3 regions of the Cytobacillus sp. T106 genome follow, and region 1 is predicted to be linked to each of the others. Evidence: riboswitches for the same ligand, from Rfam matches in the RefSeq annotation. Region 1 holds a riboswitch; each other region holds the start of a gene.

Region 1 (10,789 bases):
GTCAGCGGGCTGAAAAGTCCACAGGCGATCAGCTCCAGGTCACTTAATGCAACTGAGTCTATCTCTATCTCCTGATTCGTGTTCTGGATCGGATAATCCGGATTGAATGCTTCTATGAGTTTGCCTCCATGAGGCATAGGTAGTGACATTTTCATCAGCCTTTCCTTGCTAGTTTATAAGTTTCATTTTCCGGCAGGGCCGTATTCTGCCTTCCCATCAGGAAACGGACACCGAATACAGAAATAAGGACTCCAGCCATGGCAACAATCGGGTAAAAGTCATGCTTAATGATGATTTGGATCAAGGTATAGCTCAGTACCATCGACAGTACTGGCGACACAAGCCATACACCGAGGAGCCTGATGACAATTTCTTTCTGGAAAACAGAGCGCCCCTGGCCGGCAAAGCCGATTCCGATGATGGAGCTTGTCGTGATCTGGGTCAAGGGGACGGGAATCCCGAATAAGGATGCAGCAGTGACAATGCCTGCCCCGGTACCAGAAATGATGCATCCTTCTTCGAGCCTGATATCAGTGATTTTCTTTCCGTTTGTCTCCAGCACTTTACTGCCGAGAAAAACAGCGCCTGCGGCGACGAATATACCGCCCCAGAAAATCCCTGCCCCTGGCGGGAGGATGTCAGCACCAACAAGGGGGCCAACCGCATTGGCAACATTATTCATGCCGGCCGAAAAGGCTTCAAACAATCCCATGAGTGTGACCAGGAAGCCAAGGAAGCGGATGGTGCCCGGCTTTTTGGTCTTCTTGGTTGAGCGGAGTATCCTGATCAGCTTCGCTGCAATGACAGCAATGATAAAAGCGGCCAGCGGCGTAATCAGCCAAAAAGAAATGATCCACAAGAGCTTGGAAGCAAATAAAGATTGATAAGCAATCCCTGCCCCTACAACTGATCCGACTGTCACCTCACTGGTCGACAGCGGAATTCCGAAAATATTGGCCAGGAAAAGCGACAGTGCTGCAGAGGCAAGGACAATCAGGGCTATGCTCACGGTGAAAGTGCTTTTCGGCACAATCCCGCTTCCCATCGTTTTGACAACCTCACCCCCTCCGAGCCAGGCGCCAAGGAATACGGCGGCTCCGCACAGCAGGAGAGCAGTCTTTCGGCTTTTGATGGATCCTGATCCGTATGCAATCCCCATCGAGGCAGCTGCCCCGCTTGCTCCTATATTCATGGCAAAGAATAGTCCAATGGTCATTGCTATTGCTGCAAGCATGGTCATGCCCCCCTTTCACCCGGAATGCAGGCCGCATTCCGTCTTGCCGGTCCCAGCCCACCTGCCTGCCCTGCTGTCCCCGCCAACTCCTGCAGCCCTTGTACAGGGAAAGCATCCAATGCTTGGATACCCATTGTCATGGAGGTTATTATATGGGAGATCTTTTTTACGGATATGCTCCCAAACTTCCTCCCAAGTCCAGTGAATAAGAGGGCAGATTTTTACATTTTGAAATTTGCTGTCCTTGTTTAAAAATTGCGCCCCAGCCCTGGATGCAGACTGATCCCTCCTCAGCCCGGAAATCCAGGCGATTTTGTCTTTCATGGCTTCCTGGAGCGGAATGATCTTCCGGATGCTGCAGCAGCGGTCCGGCTCTCTTTTCCACAGTGCCGGTCCATAGGCTTCCCGCTGGTCATCCAAAGAAAGGGAAGGAAGCTTCCTTTCAATATTCAGCTCCGGAAAACGCTCCTGCACCCTTTCAATGACCTCATAGGTTTCCGGAAAATGGAGCCCGGTATCCAGGAAAATAATATGGGCATCAGGCTTTATCCCTGTGATAAGATCAATCAGTACAATCGCCTCAGCCCCGAAGCTTGAGGCGTAGCTGATATCTTGCGCGCTGTAATGGCTATAGGCCCATTCCAGCACTTTTTGTGCTCCTTTGAATCCATCGTTTTCAGGGAATGATGGCGGTTCCCAGCTGGTGTATGTTACGGTGGTGCTCATTTCAGTGCTCCTTTCATGGTGCCTTCTGTTTTTTGACTGATTTTTAACAAGAAAAAAGGCAGCCTTCCTCCCGCTTTTGGGAAAAAGACCGCCTCTAGTTTGTCTAGTCAGCGCGCTTTATTAGATTGAAGGCGAACCTTTTCATTCTTCTCAATTTGAATGACCTTGCCATCCTGCACCACAAGTGTGATGCTTCCAAACTTTACAGACTGCAGCATCCTTTGCAGATGTGCGGCCACTTCCTCCCAATCAGCATGCTTCAGATCGGCTCGCCTCCTTTTTGAATGGCTGGGATGGGGACAAGGAGGAAAAAGAAAACGCCTTTTCCAACAGGAAAAGGCGCATTTCGCATACTTGCACCTTATCTCCCAAAATGCTGGACATTTTGCTGGAATTGGCACCTTGCTTTTAGCAGGTTGCCGGGCTTCGATGGGCCAGTCCCTCAGCCACTCTAGATAAGTGATATAATCAGGAGCGTTTGCTCTGATTTATTTTATTGAAATTAATCCTACCATACCCATATGATTTGTCAACGAGTTAACGAAAAGTTTTCTAATAATTTTTTTAATTAGGAAAATATGCTCATTTTATCTGATTCTCAAATTCCCACTCCTCTTTCCCGATTAAATAAAGAACCAGCAGGATGTCTTCCAGCTGCCTGAATGACTTTCGTTCCGGATCGATATCGAGCTTTGGCAGGAGTGAATAAGAAAGTTTTTTTGTGAGCTCTTCTCTTTTGCCTATAGGGAGCTGGAGCAGCCTCTCACTATAGGTCTTTAAAAGCTTCCACTCCTCGGCGCCAATCTTCCTGACAGTCCACTCGTCCATATATATATCTTCCTTTTTCAGGCCTCTTTCCTGGATTTCTTTTTCAATCCCGGTCATTTTACCCGGCTTCTTCTTTTTCCGTTCATGCACGACCACTGTCCCGGCAGCCAGATCGCCGACCCGTTTATGCCTGGAATGAAAAAATACCATCAGAATGCCAAGCAGATAGTACACCGGCAGGGAGTCTATGATGCGGAGGAGATTTCGGATAAAGCTTGAGAGCAATGTGATGCTCTGGCCGTTATCCTGAATGACCCTTATTCCCATGATCTTTTTCCCCAGTGTCCTTCCTGCCCAAAAATATTCCAATACAAAAAAATATCCCCAGTTGACCAGAAAAAGGCAAATTAGCATAATGGCGAACGGCCATGAAAGAAAAGTATCATCAAGAAAGAATGCTGCGGCACTGGAAGCATAAAAAGCAAATAAAAGAATGCTCGCCAGATTGAATACCATAAGGATCAGCTGATCGATGATGAGGGCCCCGGCCCTGCTGCCAAGTCCGGCAGGCTGGAATTGAAGCGATACAAATTCAGGTGTTTTGATAAGAATTGTTTCTGTTTGCATGATGCACCCCATTTCCTGGAAGTTTTGCCTGTATCTCACTCTCCCTATGATTTATAATGGAGATACAACTTTTATGGTTACAGGCAGGTGATTAGATTGAATAGTAAACAGTTCATCAAGCAGCATCGGGAAAACTGGCAGGAGCTCGAGGAGCTGCTCGCCAGGATGAAAAGACGAAAAGCCGCAGGAACTGATTTGGCCCGGTTTGACAGGCTGTATCAGAAAGCAGCACAGAATCTTTCATTCTCCCGGACTTTCTTTCCAGACGAAGAAGTGACTTTTTATTTAAATGATCTTGTCGCAAAGGCGCATAATCTTTTATATAAAAGCCAATCCTCCAGTATGGCCCAGCTGAAAGATTTCTTCCAGATCAAGTTTGTGCGGCTATTGTTCGAGCAATGGAAATTTGTCGTTGCCAGCATGCTCCTTTTCACATTGGGCGGTTTGGGGAGTTTCTTTGCTGTGATCCATGATCCGCTTTCAATCCATTCGATTCTCCCGGCCGAGATGTCCGGGGCAATTGATCCCCAGAGGCTCGGCGAGAATGAAGGTGCGGTCGATTCTGCGGTCATGTCAGCAAGCATCATGACCAATAATATCCGTGTCGCAATCCTCGCATTTGCCGGCGGTATCACCTTTGGGATTTTGACCGTTTATCTTATGATTTATAATGGCATCATTGTAGGCGCCATTGCCGGCCTGTTTTGGTCTCACGGAAAATCTTATGAATTCTGGGCCTATATTGTCCCCCATGGGATGATAGAGCTTACCGCGATATTCATCGCGGGCGGAGCCGGCCTGCTTATGGGATATAAGCTTCTGGTCCCGGGCAAATACTCCCGGGGCTATCAGCTGAAAACCAAGGCAAAAAGGTCGGTTCAGCTGCTACTGGGAACTATTCCGCTCTTCATCATCGCCGGATTGATCGAGGGGTTTATCACCCCTTCCCCGCTCCCGCTGGAAATGAAGTATATGGCTGCCTTCCTGACGGTCCTTGGACTGCTGTTTTATGCCTGGTCAGGCTGGCTCCTGGATCAAAAGCGAAAACGCCTGGTTCATCCCCTGCAAGCTCCATAAATATTTGCAGGGGTATATGCTATGGATGCTCTAAAAAACAGTTTCGCGCTCCCGACAGCTCACTGAGTGCCGGTGAGATAAACAAAATCTCTCCATGTAAATGGCGGAAATTAAAGAAGCCCCCGATTCAACACATTGATATAATGGGACACAGCAGCTGCTGCGAGACTTCCTTCAGGCGCTTCCGCCATTTGCAGGCCTTGTTTTTCCCATCTCAGCTTTTCCCGCTTTGCAATAAGGATCTGCTGCTGCGCCATGCTTTTTAGCATGGCGCTTTTTATATTGTCCGGCCGATCTTTGGCCCGGGCTGACAGGATATTGTCTTCGATTCCGAGCATAAAGAACAGGTGCCGCTGCCGGATCCTTTTTAGATAAACAAGCGCACCTTCCTCCAGGGTGAAAGTCCTTACATCAGAAAAGAGAAGCAATAAGCTCCTTTTGTTCTGGACAGACTGCAAATATTGAAAGGCACCGCTATAATTGGATTCTGCAGCATCCGCCTGTATCGAATACAAAGCTTTCAGGATGAAGTTTAAGTGCTGCATCCCTTTTGAAGGCGGTACATACGATTGAATGTCTTTTGAAAAAGCAAGGACGGAAACATAATCACCGTTTTTGAGCGCCGCGGCTGCGGTAGTCATTGCCGCTTCCAGCGCCTTTTCAAGCCTGTTGCCCGTTTCCAGTTCCGCCCCCATGATCCTGCCGCAGTCAATCATAATGGTGACATATTTTCCGTGCTCCGGCTCATGGACATTGGCCATGACCTCCTGAAGCTTGGCTGTCTGCCTCCAATTGATTTTACGGGGATCATCTCCTGGCGCGTATGCCCGTATTTTTGAAAATTCCCCGGCTCCGCTCTGCTGCCTCCGGATTTTTTCTCCTTCATAAAGCAAATAGGACTGAGCATTCTCAAGATAGCGCCGGGTTTCGGTCAAATCAGGAATCACTTTGACCTGGCTTTCGGCTTCTTTCACCATCTGCTTTTCCCATAGGCCAAGGAAGCTGCTGCAGCGGATATAGATCCTGTTCAGCGTATAATGCCCCCTTATACTGGCTGCGGTTTCATATTGGACTGTCCCCCTCGTGTTTCCTGCGAGCTTTCTTTTAAGCGGAAATGGCCTGGCAAAGGAGTCGGAGAGATCATCAATGATCCGCAACGTTAAAGGCAGCTGGGAATGGTTTTCTATTTCAATGCCAACATCGGCAGGAAGCCCTCTTTCCATCTCTTCCGGGACTCTCCGTTTCAGCTTGATCTGAGAACTCTTAGGCAAAAAAGCCAGGTCGGCAAAGGAAAGCAGCAGAAAGCCGATATTGAGTCCTGCTGCCAGTTTCCACGGCACTCCCCAGATTGCTGCCGCAGCAGCCAGGGCCAGTGAAAGAATAAACATGCCGATGAGGAGCCGCTTTCCGGGAAGTATGCCTCTATCTCGGAACAGGAACCGATCCCACAAGCTCATCGATTGTCTGGTCAACAGTCCTTCCCTCCAATTCTGCATTTGGGGATAATTGGATCCTATGCCTTAAAGCAGGCTTGGAAACCATCTTGATGTCATCAGGGGTAACATAATCGCGGCCAGCAAGATAAGCCCATGCCCTACCTGCTTTTCCGATGGAAATGGCCGCCCTTGTACTGGCGCCGAACCGGATGGACTCTGCTTCCCTCGTCTTTCTGACAATCCTTATGACATAATCCAGAATATCCTGGCTTAAAGCCACCCTCTCGATATTTTTCCGTATGGACAGAAAGTCCTCGAGTGAAAGTGCCTGCATGATCGACCCGGCTTCCATCCGTCCTTCCAGCACAGACTGAAGCACAAGCTTTTCCTCATCAAATTCAGGAAAACCAATGATCAGTTTGAAAAGGAAGCGGTCCTGCTGGGCCTCAGGCAAAGGATACGTCCCTTCAAATTCTATCGGGTTCTGGGTTGCCGCAACAAAAAATGCTTCCGGGAGCTGATAAGTTTCCCCCTGAATCGTCACCTGCTTCTCTTCCATTGCTTCCAAAAGCGCAGCCTGTGTTTTCGCAGGTGTCCTGTTGATTTCATCAGCGAGCAGGACATTTGTAAAAACCGGCCCTTTCAGGGTTTGGAAGGAGCTTTCCTTCATGTTATAAATCATACTTCCGGTTATATCGCTCGGGAGGAGGTCGGGTGTGAACTGGATCCGGCTGAACTCACCGCCGAGAAGCCCGGCCAGTGTCTTGACCATCTGGGTCTTTCCGGTGCCAGGCACCCCTTCTATCAATACATGGCCCCCTGAGAGGATTGCGGCAAGCAGCAGCCTCAGGTTCAGCCCCTGTCCTTTTATTCGTTCTTCATACTGCTGGAGCAGTGAAGATGTATCTTGTTTCATCTGTTCTCCACCTCTTTCCTTAAATGATCCAGTTTTGCAGACCAGAGCAAATAATCTTTTTTATGCAAATTCTCTTCTTTCAATACAGAAGATATCCCCTTAGTGAGTGACTCTACCTCTTCTTGAGTCAAAGAAGATGCTTTTGCCAGGATGGAAACCCCGGCTTCTTCCCAGTCGCGGCTGAACGGGATGCCCCATTTTTCCTGGAGCAGCTCTTTTGTATATTCCGACTGGATTCTAAGCGAATCCTGGTAGCGCCTTCCCCTTAAATGCCATGCAGACAAGGCTGAAATCTTTTCATCTGTAAAACGGACCGTTTCCTCCCTCGGCCAGTCGACAGGGCCAAACCTTTTGCCTTTATAGAAGGCCCATAATATAGCAAGCAGGGCTCCCTGTACAAGAATCACGAGGAACCATTGCGGATAAGCCCCGGCCCCGGAAGAAGATTCCTGCCCATGCAAAAATTCATCTATGAATATATCCTGTGAGGCTGATTCGTCCAATAATGCCAGGATGAGCTCTAAATGGTTTTCATCCAGGACCATTCCATTAGTGAGCCAGGAAGGGGAATTGACGGCAATCAGGCTGCCTTTGCCGACGGGCCTTTTGACCGCTACCGCACCCAGTTCATCTGAAAGCAGAATTTCATCTCCACGTTCTTCTGTGATCCGGAATGCAGAGTGTATGGCTGCACTGTGCACCTTCCCGTCTTTATCAGCAACCTTCACGGCGTTATCCCCTTCAGCTGCCAATTGCTCTGTTTTTATCCCGAACATCGGTGCCGGATTTTCCTTGAATAGCAGAATTGTATGGCCATTCTCCAAAAATTCCGTATAAGCTGCCATCTCCTCCCGGTCAGGGACAAAGCTGGGCTCTGCCATGACCAGGAGGATGGGTTCTTCAGAGTTCGGGAGCAGACCGGGCTCCCTGCTCCATTTTCTGATGCTGGAGCGGTTTTGCTCCAAATATGTATACAGTCCCTTAATGCCTGTCGGCGAAGGGGATTTGGCAAGATAGGGAGGATAGCTGGCTGGGGCATCGCCGGCCAGGAAAAAGCTGGCCATAATAAACAGCAGCAGCGGAACTATCCAGTAAAAAGCCTTCTTAATCAGCTGATTCCGCAACTTCCGGATCCCTCCCTTCCTGCAGGTTTGCACTATAATCCATAAGTCTCAATGCTTCTCTCTTGAATTGCTGAAACTCACTGGCTTTTATGCTTTGACCCCCATAGGCAGCCCTGTCGAAAAGTGCTGAAAGTGAGTAGAAAACCTCAGCCGTTTTAGTGTCGGTTCTTTTAAGCTCCTCATAATAATCCCAGTTCGTTTTCCATATTTTCGCATTCAGCCACCCGTATTCATTGAACCAGAGCAGAAGGGCCAGGAAAATATGGCGTGCTCCTTTTGTCAAGTCCCCGGATTCCTCATGCTTTCCGGCTTCTTCAAGATGCTTCTTATAGGACCAGCTGATTTCAGCGGCCCTGTCAAGAGGCTGTTGCTCCTGCAGGATCTTTTGCCTTTTGGCAGCCCTTGCTGCCGCAAACACGACTATTCCAATGAATAGGACTCCCGCCAGAATCATGATGAACGGAAAGGCGCCTGAAGAGCCGCTGGAAAACTCTATCTGCGGGAACAGCTCTTCAAGCCACGTGAAGAATTTTTCCCTCAGCTTCTCAAGAAAGCTCTCCCCTTGATTCTGATAGACAGTATATTCCCTGTCTTCGAATATCTCAGACAGTTCTTTTCTTGCTTGTTCAGCATCCTTCATTGTCTCCACCTCTTGCCGGTATTCTCAGCCTTCATCCTACTGCACCCTGCTGTAGTCCTCTATCATGCTGTTAAGATCATCGCCGCCCTGCCTTCCTTTCAGGTCGAAATACATCACAGAAAATCCGATATAATACAAACATGTTGTGACAAGGGTTGCCAGATTCAAGATGATATCAAACAGTACACTGCCTCCAAGGAGAAGGCCGGCCGTCATCTCGATCGCAAAAGATACGATTCCGATGATCAAAAACAGCAGGGCATAAATAAGGAGCATATGCCAGGAGCGCCCCTGGGTCAATGTCCAGCTTTCGGAGAAACCCGGTGCTTTTTTTTCCAGAACGGTATATCCAAAATAAAAGCTCCACCTTGTCAGAAGGTAGCCTACTCCAACGGCAAAAGCGAGTAAAAACAGCCCGGCAAAAATAATGCCTATCACAGGATGGACCATTGACCCGAATATACCCGTGATGGATATAAATACAATTGGCAGAATGATGATGGCGAATGTGATGATGCTAAAAAGGATGCTTGTTCCCAGAATCGGCCAAAACCGCCTGAAAGCCTTCTTGATCACCATTCCCGGGGTGAATTCCATTCCTTTTCTCACCTGATCTACCGCTATAAGGACCGCCGCCCCTGCCAAAGGGATCATCAAAGCTGACAGCAGGCCGGCAAAAACCAGGCCCAGATCGGCAAAAAGCGAACCCGGTGCGTAAATATCTGTACCTGCGGTATCAGTTTCAAAGCTTGCGGCAATCTGTTCAAACCAGCTTCCCCCGGCATTTATGTCCCTGAAAAAACTCTGTCCCGCTGCCAGGCTGAACAGTGCCTGGAGAAGATAGACCGGCCCTACCAGAATGAGAAAGATGGCTGTAAAGGAACCAAATTTATTCCTGGCCAGGCTGAAGGTAAGATCAAGGATCTGGCCGATGCCTTTTGGCTTGTTTAATTGTGAATTCATATTTCAGCCTCCTAAATGAATGGAGAGGACCCCAGATAAATATCCGGATTGCGGTGATGCCTCTCCTGGATGAAAAATTTGTCAATCTATTGGATATTCTAACATTTTTCTTCCAGCAGCGGGGAGTAAAACCGTAAAACCTGGCAGTTTCCCAATATAGCAGGATACTATGATAGAAGTTTGTAATAAAAGACGGTTGTATGGAGGCTGCCGTCTTCCGAGCGGGCATAGCAGGGAATCATGCCTGATTCTGTATAACCCAGGGAACGGTAAAGAAGGTTGGAAGGATCTCCTTCCCTCGTATCGAGTACAATCAGCGAAACTCCGTCATCCATTGCCCTTTTCTCTGCAGCTTCCATCAGCCTGCGGCCAATTCCTTTGCGGCGGAAGTTTGTATGGGTCATCAGCTTGCCTATTTCAGCACGGTGGGTGCCATTTTCCTTTGTGCAAAATTGTAGCTGGACAGACCCTGCTATCATTCCTTCTTCTTCTGCTATCAATAGGGCAGTCTCTTTCAGCTGGAGTTCCTTCCAGTAGGAAAGGGCGGCTGCTTCATCCATCGGAGGCAGAAATCCAATCGACGCTCCGCTGTTGACTGCATCAGCCAGCAGCACGGACAGCTGTTTCAGTTCTTTTTCACCCAAGCTCTTAAGCTCTCTGACTTTCATTTTTAAATCCTCCTTTATTTTCTTTTCCAGATTCATTTGATTGTTCAGCCATGGAAAAAGGGGCCCATACATGGCCCCTTTCCTTCGCCTTTTCCATTTTATTCGCTGTCCTCAGCTATTTTTCCTTTTTTCAGGTCATAATAGGCCTTCATGATGCCCTGGCCGATTTTTTTATTGATAGAGTTTTTATCAGAAGACACATAAGGCACAACGATCGAGAAAGCAACTTCCGGATCACGTGAAGGCGAATAGCCCGCCAGTGTGAGATTATAGGTTGGAGTATCTTTGTACAGCTTTTTCTCTTCCATACTATAATAAAATGATTGCGCTGTGCCGGTCTTTCCTGCCAGGTCATATTCCCGGTAAGGGCTTCCGCTAAAATAGCTTGCTGCAGTCCCGCCCTGTTCCTGGAAAACCTTCTTGAAGCCGGCCTGAACCTGCTGGATTTCCCTCTCGCTCATGTCGATGCGGTTAAGCGTGACAGGCTCGAAGCCCTTATAGACAGGGCCAAGCTCTTTTGCAGGTGATGGTTCCCTGATTTCCCTGACAAGCTGCAGCTTCATGCGGTTCCCGTCATTGGCTATCGTCGATATATATTGTGCCAGCTGAA
Region 2 (10,789 bases), on a different contig from region 1:
TTGCCGGCAACTTCATTTCAGGCATCATCATCCTGTTTGAACGGCCTGTGGAAGTAGGGGAACTGATTGAGATCAATAATAAAATCGGAACCATTGAAAGCATACGGCTTCGTTCCACGATAGTAAGAACTGCGAAAGAGGGAACGCTGATCGTTCCAAACCAGCATTTTATTGAACAGATCATCAAAAACCGGACTGGATCGGAAATGCTTGCTTCTGTGGAGGTCAATATAAAATTCGGAGAAGATACAGGCAGAATTGAAAACTTGCTGAAAGAGGCGGTCCTTCAGGAAGCTGATCATTTTTCAGCGTATTTAAAAGTAAACCTTGCTGAAATCAGGCTGGTTGACTTTAAGTATGATACGATGCTGTTTTTAATCGAGGTCCCGGTCAAAAATTTCGATACTAAGCAAAAATATGAAAGCCGCCTGCGCCATGCTATAGCCGGCATCTTTTATGAACATGATATCAGCCTTGCCTCCTTTCCTGCTGCAGAGAAAGAGGCAGGTATGTAAAACAGAGGCCAGGGCACCTGGCCTCTGTTTTTTGCAAGTAATCAAAACTAAAGCTTGCGGCCCAATAAAGCCTTCAAGCCGAGGAAAAGCAGGGCAGCTGCAAATATTATCATGGCTGTTACACCAACAGCGGTAATAAATGCGGCAAAGCCCCCTGTCACAAAAGCCAGTCCGGCTGTTTGAATCAGTGCATACCCTGCAAGGATGCAGGCAAGATATAGAAGGGGAAGCTGCTGCACTAAGAACACCTCCTTTATTTACAGTATATGTATCTAATAAATTGGAGGATTGGGTACTTTGTAATCGCTTACTATAATTTTATTGGTCGAAAAACGTCAATATTTGTAATCCTTTTGTTACATAACAAACATGTTTTTGTAAATTATTTTTCAGGAAGCATGTGAGAAACTAAGTTCATCACAAAACAGAGAGAGAAAATTACTTGGGGGACAACATGAAGAAGCTGATCACAAGCGTTTTTCTTTGCACTAGCCTGCTTTTTGCCGGATTGTTTGGGGGAGAAAATACAGAAGCGGCTTCCTATGGTTCTTCTGCGGCTGCAGTGGCCCAAAAATACATAGGAGTTCCTTATAAATGGGGCGGCACTTCGCCTAAGGGCTTCGACTGTTCCGGCCTTGTCGGATTCACCTACAGCAAAGCCGGAAAAAAGATTCCCAGAACTACCGGGCAGCTTTATAAAACGGGACAAGCCGTACAAAAGAAAAGCCTGAAAAAAGGGGACGTCGTTTTTTTCAGCACCTATAAAAAAGGTCCATCACATGTCGGCCTTTACCTTGGAGGCAACAAATTCATCCATGCGTCAAGCTCTAAGGGCGTTAAGATTGATTCTATGTCCAATCCTTATTGGAGCAAAGCCTATTATGGAGCTAAACGAATTTAATTATGATAACCAAGGGCGGGACAATCCCGCCCTTTTTGTTTGCCTGAATCCGGGAACATATGTGCTATAATGGTACTATCATAGATGGCAAGGAGACCTTGTGATGACTAAAAGCTGGAGAATTTCTGCCAGAAGCCTGGCGGAATATGTCTATCGTTCCGGAAGCATTGAGTCCGGGTTTGCAGCAGCTTCCTCGATGGCTGAAGGAACGAAAGCGCACAAGAAAATTCAGAGTACTTATAAGGAAGAAGATGAATATGAGGTTTTCTTGAAGGAAGCACTTCAGCATGAGGAGATTGAGTTCCTTCTTGAGGGGCGATGTGACGGGATTATTCAGGAGGATGGGGAACTGGTTGTAGATGAAATCAAGTCGACGGCAAAGGATTTGTCAGCTTTCGATGAAGATACCCATCCTGTGCATTGGGCTCAGGCAAGATGCTATGCTTTTATGCTTGCAAAAGAGCGCGGGCTTGAGAGAATCACCGTTCAGCTTACCTACTTGCAGATCCACACTGAAGAAGAAAAGCGCTTCAGGAAGGTGGAGACTTTATCCTTCCTCGAAGGTTATGTGAAGGGGCTGATTGCTGACTTTTATCCTTACGCACGGCTCATGCTCCATCATAGGGAAAAAAGGGATACCAGCATTAAAGCCCTGCCTTTTCCCTTTCCGGAATACAGGAAGGGACAGCGAAGGCTTGCAAAAGCTGTGTACAAATCAATTCTGGATGAAAAGGACTTGTTTGCCCAGGCGCCGACCGGGACAGGAAAGACCATTTCAACTGCTTTTCCCGCCATCAAGGCGATGGGAGAGGGGCTGCTGTCAAGGATGGTCTATCTTACAGCCAAAACTATCACAAGGCAGGCAGCCGAAGAAGCTTTTTCATTGATGCAGCAAAAAGGCCTCCATATGCACACGGTAACAATAACGGCCAAGGACAAAATATGCTTTCAGGAGCAGACGGTCTGCCAGAAAGAGCATTGTCCGTTCGCTGACGGGTTTTATGACCGCCTCAATGAAGCAGTCCTTGATATCCTCTCTCATGAATCCATCATTGACCGGAGTGTTATTGAAAAATATGCCATGAAGCACACAGTCTGCCCGTTTGAATTTTCCCTGGAACTTGCATATGCCGCAGACGCAGTCATATGCGATTACAATTATATCTTTGATCCCCGGGTGTCCCTGAAAAGGCTTCATACAGAAGGCAAGAAAAAGACAGCTCTTCTGATCGATGAGGCGCATAATCTGGTGGACCGGGCGAGGGATATGTTTTCGGCGGATCTGGGGAAGCAGAATTTCCTTCAGCTGAAAAGGGCTTATAAAAACACGGCCCCGCAGCTTTCTGCAGCAGCTAAAAAGATGAATGATGTTTTTATCTCTTTCAATAGAGAATTAAAGGAGGAAAGCTATCGCATTCACGAAGAGCTGCCGGAAAATCTGCTGGAGCATCTTGAGGACTTTGCTCATTGCTCAGAAAAGGAGCTGATCAGCGGCAGGGGAGATGAGGGCCAGGAACTGCTGCTTGATACTTATTTTTCTGTACAGGCTTTCCTGAGGATATCAAGGCTGGCAGATGAGCGATTTGTCATTTATACAGAAAAGTCCGGAAAGGATGTAGTACTCAAGCTGTTTTGTTTAGATCCATCCTATCTTGTCCAGAAAATGGGCAAGGGCTTCCGCAGCAAACTCTTTTTTTCGGCTACCTTCCAGCCATTCGATTATTTCAAGAACATGCTGGGCTGGAATGAGGATCATTATTCCCTGTCATTGCCTTCCCCGTTCCCGAAAGAAAATGCAGAAGTTCTTGCTTTGCCGCTTTCAACTAGATATAAGGACAGAAGCGCGACAGGTGAAGCTTTGATCCGATCGGTAGAAAAGCTGGCAGCTGAACGGCCCGGGAATTACTTAATCTTTTTTCCGTCTTACCAATATATGAGGGAAATCCATGAACAAATGAAAGAATCCAGCACTATCAGGATGATGGTACAGGAACAGGGGATGGCAGAGGGAGAAAAAGAAGAATTTTTGTCTTCCTTTAAGGAGGAACCTGAAGAAAGCCTTCTTGGGTTCGCTGTGCTGGGCGGAATTTTCTCAGAAGGGATCAACTTGAAGGGAACCCGGCTCGGCGGTGTCATTATTGTTGGTGTGGGGCTTCCACAGCTGAGTCTTGAGCGTAATCTGATTAAAGATTATTTTCAGGCTGAAGGAAAAAACGGCTATGATTATGCGTATACTTTTCCGGGAGCCAATAAAGCAGCCCAGGCTGGCGGGCGCCTCATCCGTTCAGAGGAAGACACAGGAACCATCCTGCTGATTGATGACCGCTTCCTTCAAAAAAGATATGAACAACTGCTCCCTGCAGAATGGTTTCCGCTAAAAAGGCTCACACGATAAAAAAGGCTTGCAGGAAAAAAAACATTTTTAAAAATAGTTAGACTAGTCAGTTGACAGAAAGCCGACCTTTGTTGTAGGATTACTATGAAATCAATTGAATATTTCTTATCGAGAGTGGTGGAGGGACTGGCCCTGTGATACCCGGCAGCCGCTGACTTAGTCAGAATGGTGCTAAATCCAGCAAAGCGCAATGCTTTGGCAGATAAGATAGAGGCATACAAACTTCTTCTTATCGGAGAAGTTTTTTTTATTGCTGACAACAAGGTGCAAGTGAGAGGAGAAGAGACAGATGAAATACGGATTTTGGCTGCCGATCTTTGGCGGCTGGCTGCGCAATGTAGAAGACGAGAAGATGCCCCCGACCTTCAGCTATGCGAAAGAAGTCATCCAGGCAGCAGAGAAGTGGGGATATGATACCACATTAATAGCAGAACTTTACTTGAATGATATAAAAGGCCCGGAGCAGGATTCACTTGAAGCATGGTCAACTGCGGCCGCTCTTGCTGCGGTGACTGAGAAAATAGAAATTATGACGGCTGTCCGCCCAGGCTTCCATAATCCTGCGGTGACGGCAAAAATGGCAAGCAATATCGACCATATCAGCAATGGCCGTTTTACCCTGAATGTTGTATCCGCATGGTGGGAGGAAGAGGCGCGCCAGTATGCCGGCATCTTTACTGAACATGATGAGCGCTATGACCGGACAGAAGAATTCGTCAAGGTCATGAAGGGTTTATGGGAAGAAGAAACCTTTAATTTTGACGGCAGCTATTATTCTATTAAAAACGCCCATTTGTCCCCTAAGCCGGTGCAAAGGCCGAATCCGATCCTTTATGCAGGCGGAGAAAGCCCCCGCGGCAAGGAAGCAATTGTTAATCACTGCGATGCCTATGTGATGCACGGCGGGACAGTTGAAGAAGTAAAAACTAAAATTGATGACATGAGAGCACGCAGGCAGGAAAGCGGGAATGAGCCATTTAAGTCTTTTGGCATGGCAGCCTACATTGTCTGCCGCGACACAGAAGAAGAGGCGCAGGAAGAGCTTGCCCGCATCACCAATGTAAAAGAATCAAGCGGCTATGCAGGCTACAAAGATTTTGTAGGCAAATCGCAGCTTGAGCAGCAGGTAAAGCTGTACGATTATTCCGTTTCCAACCGGGGCCTCAGGCCAAATCTGATCGGAACCCCTGAACAGATTGCTGAACAGATTATTGCTTATGAAGAAGCCGGCGTCGATCTGCTTCTGCTTCAGTTCTCTCCACAGCTGGAGGAAATGCAGAGATTTTCGGAAAAAGTCATGCCGCTGGTTGAAGCCAAAAGGAAAATCTTAAAGTAAAAGAGGGAGAACATATGAGCAAAATACACATCATACACGAAAACAGCGAATGGACTGCCCATTTGACAAAAAGGCTGGAAGAGCTGGGTCTTCCTTATGAGGAATGGTTTTTGAATGAAGGGATTGTTGACCTGACCAGTGCACCTCCGGAGGGGATTTTCTACAGCAGGATGAGCGCATCTTCCCACACAAGGGGGAACCGCTTTGCACCGGAGCTGACGGAATCTGTCCTGTCATGGCTTGAGCAGCATGGCCGCACCGTTTTCAACGGAAGCCGCGCTTTAAGGCTGGAGGTCAGCAAAGTCAATCAATATACAGCGCTGAATGCTGCAGGAATCGCCACTCCGAAAACAATAGCAGCTGTCGGAAAAAATCAAATTCTTGAAGCAGCTGTAAAGCTCGACAGCGCTCCGTTCATCACGAAGCATAACCGCGCAGGCAAAGGGCTCGGCGTCCAGCTGTTCCATTCTCTGGACGCATTGAGGGAATATGTCGAAGGGCCGAATTTTGAAGAGCCTGTCGATGGCATCACTCTGATCCAGGAATATATTGAGTCGCCAGAATCATATATTACCAGATGCGAATTCGTGGGCGGAAAATTCGTCTATGCCGTCCAGGTGGATACATCAGAAGGCTTTGAGCTTTGCCCGGCCGATGCCTGCCAAATCGGGGATCTGTTCTGTCCTGTTGGCGAAGAGGTGGAAGAAAAGCCAAAGTTTAAGATCATTGAAGGCTTCAACGACCCGATCATTGAAAAATACGAAACCTTCCTCAGGAATAACGGCATTCAAATCGCCGGCATTGAATTTATTAAAAATGCCAATGGGGATATTTATACGTATGATGTCAACACAAACACAAATTATAATTCTGACGCAGAGGCAAAAGCAGGCAAATACGGCATGCTTGAAGCCGCCAAATTCCTCGGTGCCGAGCTTGAAAAAGAACAGGCTAAGGTTAGGGAATACAGCAGAGTGTGATAATAATAGAAGAAGGCCGCTCATTTGGGAGCGGCCTTTTTTGATAGTGTGACTTCAATTCCGGATGGAAGGAGCAGGATAGTGAAGGAATGGAGTGGGTTGCCAACAAAAAATTAATAAGCGGAGATTTTCCGGTTAAATTGATAATAGGGCTCGAAAGGGTATAAATAAGCGGAGATTTTCCGGTTAAGCGAAGCAAAATGGTGAATTTTCCTTTTTTTCGGGTCGATAGCCGGAATTTCTCCCTCTATTTAAGCTGTTTTTAGAGCTCTTTTGAAATTAACGGGAATTTCTCCGCTAATTTGTCAAACCGCGCTGAACCTCATCCTGTCCCTGGAAGGCCAGCTCTTTTAGTAGGGTGGGGTGGGGAAAAATTGCTCTTTTAGCTGGTATTCCTGCCTCACAACAAAATCGTTAATTGAACATACGGTTGCTTATCTTCAACAAAGTGCAATCTCTATAAAAAAAGCTCAGAGCATTATAGCTCCGAGCTTTTTGTGTGCTAATTTCACTGCTAAAGAGTCTGCTGCAAGTACTGCCAATTCGGACTTTATACTGACAGAACCCGAAATATTTTATACAACAGCTTTCTTCAACCCATTTGCCATTATAATTTCCAGCTTAGGATGGAAATACTGCACCACTAGGCCGAGTGTCAGTGTGACCAGGATGGTTCCAGGGCCGATCGCTCCCTGGAAAAGAAACGCCAGAATAAGGGCAAATCCTTCACTGGCTATACGGGAAGTCCTTAAAGAAAGGCCAAACCTGGTGTGAACGGCGACCATCAAGGTATCCATCGGGCTTGGAGGGAATTTTGCCTGAAGGTAGACGGCGATCCCCAGACCCATTGTCAATATGCCTGAGAGCAAAGTACAGGACTGGGTGAGCAGCATGCTTGGAGAAAAGTCCTTGAATACTGCCAGCAGCCAGAAATCAATCAAAGCACCAATGACCAGAATGGTTCCTGCCGCCAGGATTTCCGGCTTTTTCTTCAATAATATAGAGTTGATGATGATCAGAGCAATTCCATTTATGAATACACAAGTCCCTACGGTCAGCCCGAAAAGATGGGACTCGCCAACTGCCAGTGCATCCCAAGCAGAGGCGCCGAGGGCAGATTTGATAATAAGCGCCACACCTAACGTGAGGACAAGCAGCCCTGCTGCAAAAAATAAAATTCTTTCCTTCATGTTGTTCTCCTTTATCAGGCTGTTACACCTTATTTTCCTGTTTTAGCCGCATGAGAGAAAGCGGATTCATGCGGAAGATACATTGTATCATCACCATTTGCCTTATGAAAAGATTAATTTTTTCCCAACATAAACTTTGCTTCAAATTTGATGAATGTTTTCAAGTGGGTTAAAATATGGTATAGTATTTAACATTCGTTCACTATTAATTAACGAATCTTTTACAAAAACTAGGTTCTGAGCCCGTGGGTTTGGAGTATAACGTTTTTCCGAACTTAGCGGCTGCTAAGTTTTTCTAGTTTTGGCAGGAAGTATGAAATAGGAATTTGTGCTCTTGCAATAACTTTACAAATTAAGAGGTGTAAAAGGATGAAATCGATCTTAAAATCGCCTAAGGAGCTATTTAAAAACAGCATGAGCGTTTTTTTCCTGGCAGTTGTTTTGCTGTGGCTGAAAACATATGCTGCATACCAGATTGAATTCAATTTAGGAATCGACAACAGCATGCAGGAATTTTTGCTTTTCCTGAACCCGCTGAGCTCATCCCTTCTATTCTTGGGGATCGCACTATTTTTTAAAGGAAAGATACAGTCAGGCGTACTGATTGCTGTTCAGTTTCTGCTGTCTTTCCTGCTGTACGCCAATGTGGTGTACTACCGTTTCTTCAATGACTTTATTACAGTACCTGTCCTTATGCAGACAAAAACAAATGCCGGACAGCTTGGAGACAGTGCACTTTCGCTGATGTCACCGTTTGATATCCTGTACTTTGCCGACACGATCCTTTTGGTTGTGCTGGCAGCAGTCAAATGGTACAGACCGGCGAAGCATACACGGAAGAGAATGACGGCAAGCCTGGTGATTGCTGCTGCTGTCATCACATTCTTCATTAATCTTGGGCTTGCTGAAAAAGACCGTCCTGAACTCCTGACACGCTCATTTGACCGCAATTATCTGGTCAAGTATCTGGGCGCCTATAATTTCACGGTTTATGACATTATTCAAAATGCCAGATCTGCCAGTCAGCGCGCCATGGCAGACAGCAGTGATATCACAGAGGTTGAAAACTATGTGAAAGCCAATTATGCAGAACCGAATCCTGATTATTTCGGAAAAGCAAAAGGCATGAATGTGATCTATGTTTCACTGGAATCTTTCCAGACATTCCTGATCGACTATAAGCTGGACGGCCAGGAAGTAACACCGTTCCTGAATTCCCTGGCTCATAATGGACAGACTTTTTACTTTAAGAACTATTTCCACCAGACAGGGCAAGGTAAAACATCCGATGCCGAGTTCATGATGGAGAATTCACTGTATCCGATGTCCCAGGGGGCTGTTTTTGTCAACAAGGCCCAGAACACCTACCAGGCAGCACCTGCGATACTGAAGACGCGCGGCTATACGTCGGCCTCTTTTCACGGGAATTATAAAACGTTCTGGAACCGGAATGAAATTTACAAATCCTTCGGCTATGACCATTTCTTTGATGCCGAATATTACAACATGACAGATGAGAACACCAAGAACTATGGCCTGAAGGATAAGCCTTTCTTTAAAGAATCCATGCCGATGCTGGAAAGCCTGAAGCAGCCGTTCTATACAAAGTTCATCACTCTGTCCAACCACTTCCCATTCAAAATGGATGAAGGGGACACAGAATTCCAGCCGGCAGAAACAGAAGACAGTGTTGTTAACCATTACTTTACTTCTGCCAATTATATGGACCAGGCGCTTGAGCAGTTCTTTAACGACCTTAAAGCATCCGGCCTGTATGATAATACAGTGATCGTCATGTATGGTGACCATTATGGCATTTCTGAAAATCACAACCCTGCAATGGAGCAGGTTCTAGGCAAGGAAATCGATTCCTTTGAATATGCCCAGCTGCAGAGAGTCCCTCTTTTCATCCACGTACCTGGGGTAAAAGGCGGCGCGATGGACACATACGGTGGCGCGGTGGATGTAATGCCGACCCTGATGCATCTTCTTGGCGTCAGCACAAAAGACTATATGCAGATCGGTTCAGATTTATTGTCTGAAACCCACCGGGAAGTTATTCCTTTCCGCAACGGCGACTTCATCAGCCCGGAATACACTTCTGTTGATGAAAAATGTTACTCCACGGAAACCGGTGAAGAGCTTGAGGAAGGCAGTGCTTGTGTAAGGCTGTCAGAACAGGCGAAAAAAGAACTGCTGATGTCTGACAATATCGTGTACAAAGATCTGCTGAGATTCCACAATCCAGAAGGCTTTGAACCAATCAACCGCAAGGATTACAAATATATCAAAGAAGAGCCTGCCGAGGAAGCGAACCCAATGACAGGGCTTCAAAAATAAAACACCAAAAAGCAGAAGCCCCGGCTTCTGCTTTTTCCATGTTAGGATACTCCAAGGCAGGTGTAAATCCCCTTAAAATAGGGAAGCTATCTAAATAGCCACAGACTTTATATAACAGGAAGGAGAGGTAAACATGAGTGAATGCCAACTGAACCATTCAGCAGAAGATGTTAAAAATAAATATGAACAGCAAAAGGAACATCTCCCCAGCCAGCTCCAGCCGCTGATGGAAGAATTCCTGCAAAAAGAACACACACAGGAAATCCTGAATGACGTATTTCATCTATTGAAGAAATATGACCTGGCTTCTGAAGACGAGAAGGAAGAACGGGAGAGAAGGCTGTATTTGGTTGTTAATAATGTCTAACAGCAGATTAGAGAGCTGCTGTAATCGGGTTAAGAATGCATCATGTATTTTTAAATAGCCACAGTGATATGAGCAGCTATCTATGTTTGAAGAAGTGAGCTTCATACAGCTGCAAAATCGCCATATAATTAAAAAAGCCCTGGTGTTTGCAGTGGAAGGCACACAGACTCCTGCGGGAAATAGCGGAAGAGTTGAGACCCCGCAGCGCGCGGCGCGAGGAGGCTTAGGCTTCGCCCCGCGGAAAGCGAAGTGCCTGGAACGGAAAACACCAGCCCCATTTAAAAGTAAAACAAATTTTAAAACCATACTTATAATTTTCTGAGTATCAAAAAGAGCCACAATGGCTCTTTTTTGCTGTCTGTTAAAGGAAATTGCCGAAAATCGTCGAAGTTGTTAGGTGAGAAGCAAAAAAACGAATTTTTTCATTTTAACAAAGGAGTCTCCATGGAAGGTAATCAAGGTTTACACACAATAAGCACGGAAATCAAAGACCTGGAAAAAAGATTCAAGCAGGAGATAGAACCTTATCGCTCTTTACTGTGGAGATATTGCTACAGACTGACGGGCTCTCCATGGGATGCAGAAGACCTCGTCCAGGATACATTGCTGAAATCCCTGGCTATGCTCTCAAAGGTCTTTCAAGAGCTGAATGTAAAATCCTACTTATTCAAAATCGCCACTAATACATGGATCGATCAGCAAAGAAGAAATCGGATTGCCTATACAGATTCATACCCTGTAGAAATTCTGGAAAGCGGCAGCGAG
Region 3 (10,789 bases), on a different contig from region 1:
TTCAGTTTCTGCCAGTTTCTCAATCAGATGTCTGCCTATTTGCCCATTTGCTCCAACAATCAGGATTTTCATGGTGCATTCTCCTTTCCAAGTACACATTTGTATAATAACAATCTACCCTGATAGACCCAAAACATTCCGCCTGCAGCATATCCCCTAACAGGAAATAAGAAATATTTCTTGGGAAAGCGCATAATCTGACACGCCTGCCCTTTTTCTTACCGAAAAAATAAGCATGCTGGCGTTTTATGGCGCATCAGCTCGAAAGACGACTTATTGGGTGCGATTTGTTATAATAGAACCCAGACGAAACCTCATGTACTATTGGATGGTTTCGGTTTTGGAGGTGTAATATTCATGCTGCAAACAGCCAAAACACTTATAAATGCAGATGAAATAGAGGATATGCTGAAAAAGATGGTGGAAAAAGCGTATTTGGACATCAAGGACGACCCGATGCTGCTCTGCATAGACTGCAGCGATGTAGACCTGTATGTAGCTTCTTCAGGCAATCTGGAATTTGAAGAGCTGATAAAGGCCAATTTTAAGCTGGATGAATACGGAGACCCCTTAGACAATAAAGAATACCAGACATTAATGTGTGAGCTTCATGACTGTTTTATAGAGCTTCATAAATCGAGCGGAATGTTCGATTATTTCCCTGAAGGTGAATATGAGGTAAAAGGAGAAAAAAGAGATTCAGAAACAGATATGCTGGGGCCAAAAGGAGTCTTTTTTGCTCCGTTTGAGGACGCACTGCTTATATAAAAAGGAACGCTGCCTTATTGGGCAGAATTCCTTTGGTTACAATGGCTGATTTGGATGCTGTCCGCTGGATTCTCTTTCAGCTGCAGGGAAGATCAGTATAAATTCAGTCCCTTTATTCTTTTCGCTGATAATTTCGTAATGCCCGTCAAGCCGTTTGATGATATCAAATGAAATAAGCAGCCCCAGGCCAGTGCCTTTCGTTTTAGTTGAATAATAGGGGCTGCCCAGCTGTTTGAGCTGTCCAGGTGAAAGACCTGAGCCCTCATCTTTTATTTTTACGGAAACTTCCTTCTGATCCTGCTCTGCGGTCACAATGATAGAACCTCCGTCAGGCATTGATTCTACCCCATTTTTTATAAGATTGATCATCAGCTGCTTAAATTCATTTGCATTGCCATATATATATAAATCATCCTGGGTACGACATCTGATTTCTGCTTGGGATAAAAGGGCAAAAGGCCTGATGAATTCGGAAATTTCCCTCACTAGATCTGTTACCGGCAGCTTTTCCTTTGAGGATATCGAAGGTTTTGCGAGCGAAAGGAAATCTGAAATAATATGATTCGCCCTGTCAAGCTCTTCAAGTGAAGTTGCTACATATGACCGCTGGCCGTCCGTCAGGTTTTGCTCTTCCTTCATAAGCTGCAGAAATCCTCTGATTGTCGTCATGGGATTTCTGATTTCATGGGCAACAGAGGCTGCAAGCTGGCTGATCGCATTGGATTTGTCTGCTGTTTGTAGTTTCTCAGCCATTTCTGAGTGCAATCTGTACATTTCCATAATATAAATGGCAGCACAAAGGCTTATAAATGATAAAAGAAAGAAAAGGGCAAGGTTCACTGCATGCTGAATATGGCCAGTCTGCAGGAAATATATCAGCCTGGTAAACGTGATTAAAAAGTAAAAAGCAAAAGCAACCAAGGTTTTACCAAGGATGTTGATCTTCTGATATTTTTTCCGGATAAACAGCATCGGTATTGATATAATAAAATAATTTATGAGAGTTACATAAAGATTATCTATATTAAAAAGGGCCATGAGAATCAGAAGGGCCGCGATTGACAAATACCCTCCGACAGGTCCAAGATAGAAAAAACAAAAAAATACAGGTATGAACTTCATATCAAATTCAAGGCCATTGGACATTCTCACAGGAAATGCCAGTGTCAGCACCAGGGAGGCAGCAGCAGCAAAAAACATGACCCATGCTCTTTTTTCATGCTTTATGCTAACATTGTGCATAAGCGGGATGATCATCATGATAAAAAAATGAAGAAATAGATTTTCAGCAAACTCCCGCAACTTCATCAGCCTCCACACTTAAAGTCCTGTCAAAAACATTATAGCAAATATTTTGAAAATGGATAGACGGCATTTTAAAGAGCCTGCAGAGGACTTTACACATTACAAAAAACAAAGGAATGGTAGTTATGGACAGCCAGGACAGAAAAATGATTAGAATGAAAGACATTGTCAGAGAAGGAGATCCTATACTTCGGCAAAAAACAGCTGAAGTGGCGGTCCCTCTCAATCAGGAAGACCATGTTATCATGGAGATGATGATGGAATATCTAAAAAACAGCCAGGATCCTGAATTGGCCTACAAATATCAGCTCAGGCCCGGAGTCGGCCTTTCAGCCAACCAGATAGGGGAGGATAAGAGAATGTTTGCTGCCTTCTTCAGGGATGAAAAAGGGGAAGTAAAAGAGCTGAGGGTCTTTAACCCTAAAATCATCAGCCACTCTGCTGCAATGGTTTATCTTCCGGAGGGTGAGGGCTGCCTCTCTGTTGACAGGGAGGTTAAAGGCTATGTTCCCCGCTATGAAAGAATCAAGATCAAATATTCCGATGAAAAAGGGGAGCAGGTAGAGATGCGCCTAAAAGGGATTGCGTCTGTCATCGTCCAGCATGAAATTGACCATCTGAACGGCATCATGTTTTATGACCGCATCAACAAAGAAAATCCATTCGAGCTGCCTGCAGGTGCATCAGCTGCTGAATTGTTTTAAGATGGAGAAAAACAGCAAAAAAGGAGCGGAAACGCTCCTTTTTTTTAATATGGGTCGTTATCTGTGAAAGAAACCGAAGAGATGGCCTGTTCAATTGCCCGGTACGCCTGGCCGAAGGCTGCTGATGAGGAAGGGGTCCCTTCATTCAGAAGCTCTTTACTGCTGTTTCGGGCATGGGTCAGACTGTTGATGAGATCCTGGATCATAATCTTTTTATTCCCGGCTGTTTCTTTTAGTGCTTCAAGTTCTTGGATGCACGAATCCAGCTCCAGTGACTCAGGATGATCAAAATTTTCCTCCAGCAGCTGTTTAATGTGCTCTAATTGTTCTTTCATATTGAATTCTCCTTTCAGACTCTAAATAGAAACAGCATCAACTTATTCTTCATCAATGAACGAATGAGGCATGGCTTATAGGGACTGTACCCGGCAGGAGCCTCTATTTTATCTGATAAACCTTTGCAATTCCTACACCGCTAGTATGGCTGTTCTTCAATGCTTTATACTGGAATATAGGCAAAGCGCTTTTTATCAAAAAAAAGAAAGCAGCCGAGGGCTGCTTTCTGCTGATTCTATACTGTCACAAGTTCTGCCTCATGCTGCTTCGATGGTTCGCCAACAATTTCCTGAACCTCTGCACCTTCCAGTGTCTCTTTCTTCAGAAGGGCCGCAACCAGGCATTCAAATTCATATTCATTCGTTTTAATGAGCATTTCTGTTTTAGCTAGAGCCTGCTGGAACAGCTCTTGCATCTTGGCTTCCTTTTCCGCTTTGACAAAGGTCAGGTTGAAACCGTCCTGGAATAAGCCGATTTCCACCATTTGCTCAAGTATATGCTTGGCCTGCTGGACATCGCCGCTGACACCGATGCTATGCTCGCCGAGATACAGCCTTTCTGCAACTCCGCCAGCAAGAATCATGCTGACCTGGTCAAGCAGCTCACTGCTGGTGGACAGATGAAGCTCCTTTGGTATGGGTGCAACATATCCGAGCGCCTGTCCACGTGGTATGATTGTTGCTTTTCTTACTGAGCCAGGCTTGGTGATGGCGGCAATCAAGGCATGTCCGGCTTCATGGATGGCAACCCTCTTTTTAGTCTCGGGGTCCTGAAGCGGGCGTGTTGTGCTTCCAAGCACCGTCCGGTCAATGGCAAAATCAAGGTCTTCTTTATCTATTTTTTCTTTCCCGTTCCGGATGGCCCTTCTGCTGGCTGTCTCAAAGAGAGAGCTGATGTCAGCCCCTGAGAAGCCGGAAGTGCTTTCTGCCAGTGCAGGCAGGGAAGCTGCTACATCTTCTGCCAGAAGCTTGCCTTTTGTGTGAATGCTGATGATTTCCTGCCTTCCTTTTGTATCCGGAAGCGGAACTAGGAAAGAGAAGTCAATCCTGCCTGGACGGAGGAATGCATCATCCAGCATATCCTTGCGGTTTGTAGCAGCGATGAACAGGATGCCGTCATTTGAATGGCCGCCGTCAAGCTGGACAAGCAGCTCAGTCAATGTTTTCTCGCTTTCGTCCCCGCCATGCTGCTTCCGCTTGCCTGCAAGGGCATCGACTTCATCAATGAAGACAACTGCAGGTGAGTGCTTTCTGGCGTTCTGGAATAAGCTTCGGACCCTTGAGGCGCCTACGCCGACGAACATTTCATTAAAAGAAGATCCGCTGGTTGAAAAGAATGAAGCGCCGATTTCCTTGGCAATCGCCTGGGCAAGCAGCGTCTTGCCTGTACCCGGAGGTCCATAAAGCAGGATTCCCTTTGGCGGCTTCACACCAAGCTGGATTGATGCTTCCCTGTCTTTAATGATGGAAAGTGTCTGGAGGATTTCCTCCTTCATTTCATCCTGAAGGCCGCCAATATTATCCATTGTGATGGAAGGAAGGGGCTTTGCCTTGCTGGCGCTGTTTTTCATCGAATTGGCGGTGGATATTCCTTTGCCGGATTTATGAAGGTAAAGGCCAATCCCTGCAAAAAGGATCAGTGTTCCACCCAAAATCCAGAATGTAAATGGATTTGCGGAAGAATAGCTGTACTGGATATTGTAATTTTCAATCAGTTTAGCAACCATTTGGCTGTTTGGAGGCACCTGTGACACATACTCAGCTGTACCTGCGGTCAAATGGAGAGTGCCATTTTTCATTTCTTTTAATAGGACAGTTTCACTAGGATGATCCTGAATGATATTTTCTATGGAAGAAAAGGGAATGGTAACTTCTTTGCTGCCGGATAGGCTGAACCACAGCGCAGCAGCAGCAATTAGAATGGCCAATGAAATAAGGGGGACAGGTTTCGAAATTTTTTTGAAAGTGGATTTCAACAATTTCCCTCCTAAATGAATCTATCTCCATTATAGGAAAACTTGTTCGGACTGTATAGATTTATGCAAGGGAAAAAACATGTAATTTTTGGTAAAGGGTTTTAAATTCTATTTTACAGGGTATTTAAAAAGCTTTTTCATAAGGAAGCCGAGTACCGGCTTGTTAACAGCCGACACTCCCATGATGATCAGAACTCCGCCGATGCTGCTGTATAATGGGATTTTTTCCCCGAGAATAAGGATTGCTGCCAGCAGTGTAAACAGCGGTTCCAAATACATCATGACCGAAACCTGTGTCGCTTCGAGCACCTCAAGCGCCCTTCCCCAGTACCAGTAGCCCAGGGCCGATACAAAAATGCCTAGAAACAGCAGGTGCAGCCACCCGTCCAAAGGGAGGGTATACAGTAATTCATACCCCCGATTTCTCAAAAGGAATGGCAGAGTCGCCAAACAGCCTATCAGGCTTGTCCAAAAGGTGACAGCAAGAGAAGAATAGGGAAGTGCAAATTTCTTGGACAAAATCGAATAAACAGCCCAATTAAAGGTACTGAAAAGCAGGAGGAAATAACCAAGACCAGGGCTGAATTGAAGCATACCCCCTGAATTTTCTGCAGAGATAACCAGAACCCCTGTAACGGCAATCATCATTCCCCCAATTTTAAGGAGCGAAAGCTTTTCAGATAAGAAAAGGAAGGAAAGCAAACTAGTAAAAACAGGTGTGAAAGAGATCATCCAGCCGGCAGCAGAGGCATCCAGGGTGAGCATGGCAGAAGCTTGTACCATTTGATGGATGAACACCCCAAGTACCGAAAGAATAAAAACATGGGCGAAATGCTCTTTTTTTATGTAAAAGGATTCTTTGAATATTGTGAGAAGGCAGCCCAGGAAGATGGCAGCAATCATAAATCTTAAGGAAACCAGGGCACCCGGTGCCAAATAATATACCAGCCATTTGACTGAAACAAATGAAACACCCCAGAACGCAATTGCCAGAAGGGCGTACCATAAAGATAGAATGCGATTGCCCTGCATCATTCCCACCTCCCATATACCTTCTATTATTCTTATTCAAGTAGAATAGAAAATAGACTGAAAGAAGTGATAGACTGTTGCTTTCGCTTCAAGAGATTTGCCTTTGAATATGATGACTTCATCCAAGGGTTTAGACTCCATATGGATGTAACTGAAAAAGAGTTCTCCTGGTTTCCGATGTTCCAGAGGGGGCATTATATATACACTCATGCCGTTAAAATCGGGACTTGTGATTTGCATTTCACTTTCAGACAGGAAACCTATTGGCTATATCAGCTGAATAAAAAGCTGAACAGGAAATTGCAGCAGTACATCTTGACAATCAAAAGAAAGTAGCGTATATTTAATTCCAACAAAACTTATAGGAATACTCTTATCCAGAGAGGCGGAGGGAATTGGCCCTATGAAGCCTCGGCAGCAGACTCCTTGCGAGAACTGTGCCAAATCCAACAAGCGGAAGCTTGGAAGATGAGAGAAGCGGCAGCCATACGCGCATAAAGCCTCTTCTGCTTCCGGGCCACCGGTCAGAAGGGGCTTTTTTAATGAAGGAAGAAACTATAATGATAAAAGAAGAAGAGAAAAAGGACCAGCTGATTTCAGAGCTGCTGTCCATGGGTATATACAAACAAGAAGGCCGCCAGCTATTTCAGGTGCCGTACGAAGAATTGTTAAAACTTTATCAGGAAAACAGATCACATATTAATGAATAGAGGGAAGGGACTATATATGTCAGAAAGTATTCTAATACCCTGGAAGGATAAGCACTTGTGCGGATCGCTGGATTTTCCTGCAGGATTCAGCAAGAACCGCCGCTATCCCCTGGTCATCATCTGCCATGGGTTTACAGGAAGCCGTATTGGTGTCGACAGGCTATTTGTTAAAACTTCCAACCGTCTTACTGCAGAGGGGTATCTTGTCCTCCGCTTTGATTATGAGGGCTGCGGGGAGAGTCCGGGTGAGTACGGAGAAACAGGTCTTCCCGATTTGCTGGAGCAGACTTTATCTGCTATCGATTTTGCAGTGAAGCTTGATTATGCAAATCCTCATTCAATTTCTCTCATCGGCCATAGCCTCGGCGGAGCCGTTGCCGTGCTGGCTGCTGCAAAAGATGTCCGCATCCGGAAGCTTATCATATGGTCGGCTTCTGCAAGACCATATCAGGATATCGTCTGCATTGTCGGCAGTGAAAAGGTAAAGGCACTGGACAAGGGAGCTTCACTTGATTATTTGGGCTATCAGCTAACGGACAATTACTTTTCTTCGCTGAAGAGATATGAACCTTTGGAAGAGCTTGCGGCATACAGGGGCGATGTCCTGATTGTACATGGAACAGCAGACCAGGATATTCCGGTATCCCACTCAGGAAGATATGCGGAAGAATTCAGGAAGCGGAAGGAAGGATCATGTTCCTTGCATTATGTTACAGGAGCCTGCCATACCTATTCAGCCGGCCGCTGCTTTGCGGAGCTGATCGAATGCACATCAGAATGGCTCAAAGCTTTCAGGGAGCAGCAGTCATATGCATCTTCATGAACTGAATCAATGCTGAAAATGACCGGATTTTAAAAGATCCGGTCATCTGTGGTCATTTTAGGATTCTATCCAGGTAGCGGCGGAGAGTTTTTTCTATTCTGTCCGGTTTCAGACGTTCAGGCTCGAGCATACTGTGCAGGGCCAGCCCGTCAATGAAACTGTATAACATTTCAGTCTCAAGATCATGATCCTGGCCATCCTTCAGCTCTCCATGGGACTTTAGAAAATCCATCATCTGAACAATCCCCGTATATATTCCCTGCTTCAGGATTCGAAATTCTTCCTTTTGCCTGCTGTATGCAACAAACGCAAACCACACCTCCATTTCTGCCATTTTCTCATCAGTGGTTGGAACAATTTCAAGCAGGACTTGATAAACCTTTTCCCTTGGGGGCAAATCCTTCAATGCAATCTCCGAAACCCTGTTTATCACATTTTCATTTACCAGTTTCATTGCATAGACAAGCAGTTCATCTTGTGTGGAGAAATAGTGGCGCAGGGCGCCAAGAGAAACACCGGCTTCCGCTGCAATATTGCGGACAGACGCACCTTCCACCCCTTTATCCAAAATAACCTGCCAGGTGGCCTGGACGATTCTTTTTTTCCTTTGTTCATGATCAACTATTTTAGGCATAGTCTCAGTGTAGCAGACCGTAAAACAGGTTTCAATTTTTAATAATACACTTGTATCACTAAAAGTGTGGTGTTATGATGAGTTTAAACAACAATAGTACTGGAAGGGGAAAGTATGAACTGGATATTGTGGGTTATCATAGGGTGTGAAGTCGGCTTTTGGGTTTTAATCCTGGCCGGTCTTTGTATGCGTTATCTTTTCGGAAAAAAGAAAACCGGTCTCATCCTGCTCGCGATGACTCCTGTTGTAGATCTGATCCTGCTGGCAGCAGCGGGTGCGGACTTATACAGAGGCTCAGAAGCAACACAGGCACATGCATTGGCTGCCGTATATATCGGTGTGTCGATAGCCTTTGGAAAAAGTATGATCCAGTGGGCGGATGAAAGATTTTTATATTACATCGCCAAAAAGGGGAAACGGCCGGAAAAAAGATATGGTATGGATCATGCAAGGCATAATATAAAAGGCTTTGCGAGGCATGGGGCCGCATATCTTATCGGAGCTGCCTTGCTGATGGGAACCGTGCTAATCATAGATGATCCTGGGAGAACGGAAGCACTATCCGGTGTCGTGAAAATATGGTCGATTGTTCTAGCAGCAGATTTGATTTATTGCATTAGTTATTTTATCTGGCCAAAGGCCCCTAAAAAAAGCAAAGAGATGAATATATGAAAAGAATATCCCGCCTCAATCAGAGAGGAGGGATATTCTTTTATATGTTTTCTTTTTCCAGTTCTTCCTCAACAACCAGAATCGGTATTTCCCTTTTCTCCAGCTCTTCAATGAATTCCTTCCGTTGTTTAAGGGAATTCATACTAATATTAAAAGGTGGAAAACCGGTTCCTTGATTGATCTTCACCAATCTTTTCTTTCTCGCTGGAAGCCTTTCAATGTATTTTTCTTCATCCTTCACGATAACCCCAAGGAAAGCATTGCCTTGAACCTCATATGGAAAGATACCCTCAAAATCTTCCCAGACGATGAGCCCGGGGCCGCCTGGACCATTGACTTCCAGACCTTCTGTGCTGAAAGAAACCAAGGGGGCTTTGTCATAAATCATTCCTGCAAAAAGCAGGGCACATCCAAACAATAAAACAGCAAACAGTATATAGATAATCAGCATAAAAGTTTCCCTGTTTTCTTCATGTAAAACCATATCTGCAGCCAGCCAGGCAAAAAATACACCTGCAGCCAATACAACCAGCATAAACAGAAAGAATTTTCCTTTCGCGGCATAAAATTGTTTTTCCATCTTGTCCTCCTTATTGATTGTTTAGTAGATACCAAATGGAAAATTCCCCCTTATACCGAAATATAAACCAAAAAATTCCATGGTGAAGCAATAATCCGATATTCGAAACGTTTGAGTAGAATTTATACATAAAAAGAGAAATAATAGAAGCAATCATTATTGAAGGTGTGGTTTTTATGTCCCAGCAAGACTTTACACAAGGGAATATTCTGAAGCAGATGTTTATTTTTTCTACTCCCATCATGCTGACGAACTTGCTGCAGGTTTCTTACCAGTTTGTTGACAGCCTCTGGGTGGGGAATCTGCTTGGAGCCGCGTCACTCGGCAGCATTGCTGTTTCAAGCACCGTCATATTTACGGTGCTGTCATTTATTATCGGTATCAATAATGCAGCTTTGACAATCTTGTCGCAGCAAAAAGGAGGAGATGATGAGAAAGGTCTGAGGCAATATCTAAACAGTTTTGTGATTATCCTCACACTGCTTTCCCTTGCGCTGGGAGCGGCAGGCTATTTTGCTTCAAAGCCTATTCTCCAGTGGCTTGATACCCCAGAGGCGATGATTGCTGAAGCAGACTCGTATTTAAAGATTAATTTCCTCGGCATCCTTTTTTTGTTCGGCTACAATTTTATCGGGACGATTCTTCGTTCTCTGGGGGACAGCAGGACGCCGCTGATTTTTGTACTGGTCGCGGTGGTCCTAAACAGCATATTGGACCCTGTGTTCATTTCTATCCTGGGATGGGGGATCGATGGAGCTGCCTATGCCACTCTTGCCGCCCAGGGGATCGCATTCATATCTGGCATGTATATTGTTTTAAAAAGAAAACTCGCACCTTTTTCGATACCGTTCATGCCCGGTAAAGATGAAGTGTGGACGATACTAAAATTAGGCATACCATCAGGACTCCAGATGATGGTGATCTCAGCGGGTGTAATGGCCATTATGAGTGTGGTGAATTCCTTCGGGGCGGACACGGTTGCAGGCTTTGGGGCAGCCCAGAGGATTGACAGCCTGATCATGCTGCCGGCTTCGGCGCTCGGCACAGCCGTCAACAGCATGGCAGGACAGAATATTGGGGCAGGCCGGTGGAAAAGGGTCCATAAGATTGCGCTCTATGGTTCACTCTACAATTTAGGCATAATGCTCTTGTTTGCCGGAGCGGCTGTGCTATTAGCAAAAGCGGGAATATCCCTGTTCATTACCGAGCCTGGAGCCGTTGAGTTTGGTACAGGCTATCTTGTATCAATT

What was found. A riboswitch is a leader RNA that binds a small molecule or an ion and turns the genes downstream of it on or off. The one in region 1 is predicted to bind S-adenosylmethionine.
Region 2: linked by a shared signal. The riboswitch ahead of ABU165_RS19510 (LLM class flavin-dependent oxidoreductase) and the one ahead of ABU165_RS24390 (YezD family protein) in region 1 are both predicted to bind S-adenosylmethionine.
Region 3: linked by a shared signal. The riboswitch ahead of ABU165_RS14070 (Fur-regulated basic protein FbpA) and the one ahead of ABU165_RS24390 (YezD family protein) in region 1 are both predicted to bind S-adenosylmethionine.

What each region holds. Positions count from the first base shown of each region.
Region 1 is NZ_JBEUMK010000026.1:17,162-27,950, forward strand. Features, by position in the region: gene sat (sulfate adenylyltransferase) at 1-149, opposite strand, end outside; gene ABU165_RS24380 (sulfate permease) at 155-1,234, opposite strand; gene ABU165_RS24385 (phosphoadenylyl-sulfate reductase) at 1,250-1,960, opposite strand; gene ABU165_RS24390 (YezD family protein) at 2,068-2,199, opposite strand; SAM riboswitch class I at 2,319-2,422, opposite strand; gene ABU165_RS24395 (RDD family protein) at 2,543-3,355, opposite strand; gene ABU165_RS24400 (stage II sporulation protein M) at 3,452-4,432, shown strand; gene ABU165_RS24405 (DUF58 domain-containing protein) at 4,543-5,820, opposite strand; gene ABU165_RS24410 (AAA family ATPase) at 5,855-6,784, opposite strand; gene ABU165_RS24415 (DUF4350 domain-containing protein) at 6,781-7,908, opposite strand; gene ABU165_RS24420 (DUF4129 domain-containing protein) at 7,889-8,548, opposite strand; gene ABU165_RS24425 (hypothetical protein) at 8,585-9,511, opposite strand; gene ABU165_RS24430 (GNAT family N-acetyltransferase) at 9,679-10,179, opposite strand; gene ABU165_RS24435 (peptidoglycan D,D-transpeptidase FtsI family protein) at 10,278-10,789, opposite strand, start outside.
Region 2 is NZ_JBEUMK010000012.1:133,782-144,570, reverse strand. Features, by position in the region: gene ABU165_RS19530 (mechanosensitive ion channel family protein) at 1-515, shown strand, start outside; gene ABU165_RS19525 (hypothetical protein) at 563-754, opposite strand; gene ABU165_RS19520 (C40 family peptidase) at 970-1,416, shown strand; gene ABU165_RS19515 (helicase C-terminal domain-containing protein) at 1,520-3,811, shown strand; SAM riboswitch class I at 3,914-4,020, shown strand; gene ABU165_RS19510 (LLM class flavin-dependent oxidoreductase) at 4,101-5,147, shown strand; gene ABU165_RS19505 (ATP-grasp domain-containing protein) at 5,162-6,127, shown strand; gene ABU165_RS19500 (YczE/YyaS/YitT family protein) at 6,703-7,317, opposite strand; gene ltaS (lipoteichoic acid synthase) at 7,687-9,657, shown strand; gene ABU165_RS19490 (hypothetical protein) at 9,791-10,024, shown strand; gene ABU165_RS19485 (RNA polymerase sigma factor) at 10,469-10,789, shown strand, end outside.
Region 3 is NZ_JBEUMK010000007.1:49,171-59,959, forward strand. Features, by position in the region: gene ABU165_RS14035 (SDR family oxidoreductase) at 1-72, opposite strand, end outside; gene ABU165_RS14040 (hypothetical protein) at 358-768, shown strand; gene ABU165_RS14045 (ATP-binding protein) at 805-2,076, opposite strand; gene def (peptide deformylase) at 2,199-2,777, shown strand; gene ABU165_RS14055 (hypothetical protein) at 2,822-3,112, opposite strand; gene ABU165_RS14060 (AAA family ATPase) at 3,349-5,088, opposite strand; gene ABU165_RS14065 (DMT family transporter) at 5,197-6,123, opposite strand; SAM riboswitch class I at 6,491-6,595, shown strand; gene ABU165_RS14070 (Fur-regulated basic protein FbpA) at 6,663-6,830, shown strand; gene ABU165_RS14075 (alpha/beta hydrolase) at 6,847-7,653, shown strand; gene ABU165_RS14080 (TetR/AcrR family transcriptional regulator) at 7,706-8,287, opposite strand; gene ABU165_RS14085 (hypothetical protein) at 8,402-8,959, shown strand; gene ABU165_RS14090 (STM3941 family protein) at 9,000-9,539, opposite strand; gene ABU165_RS14095 (MATE family efflux transporter) at 9,716-10,789, shown strand, end outside.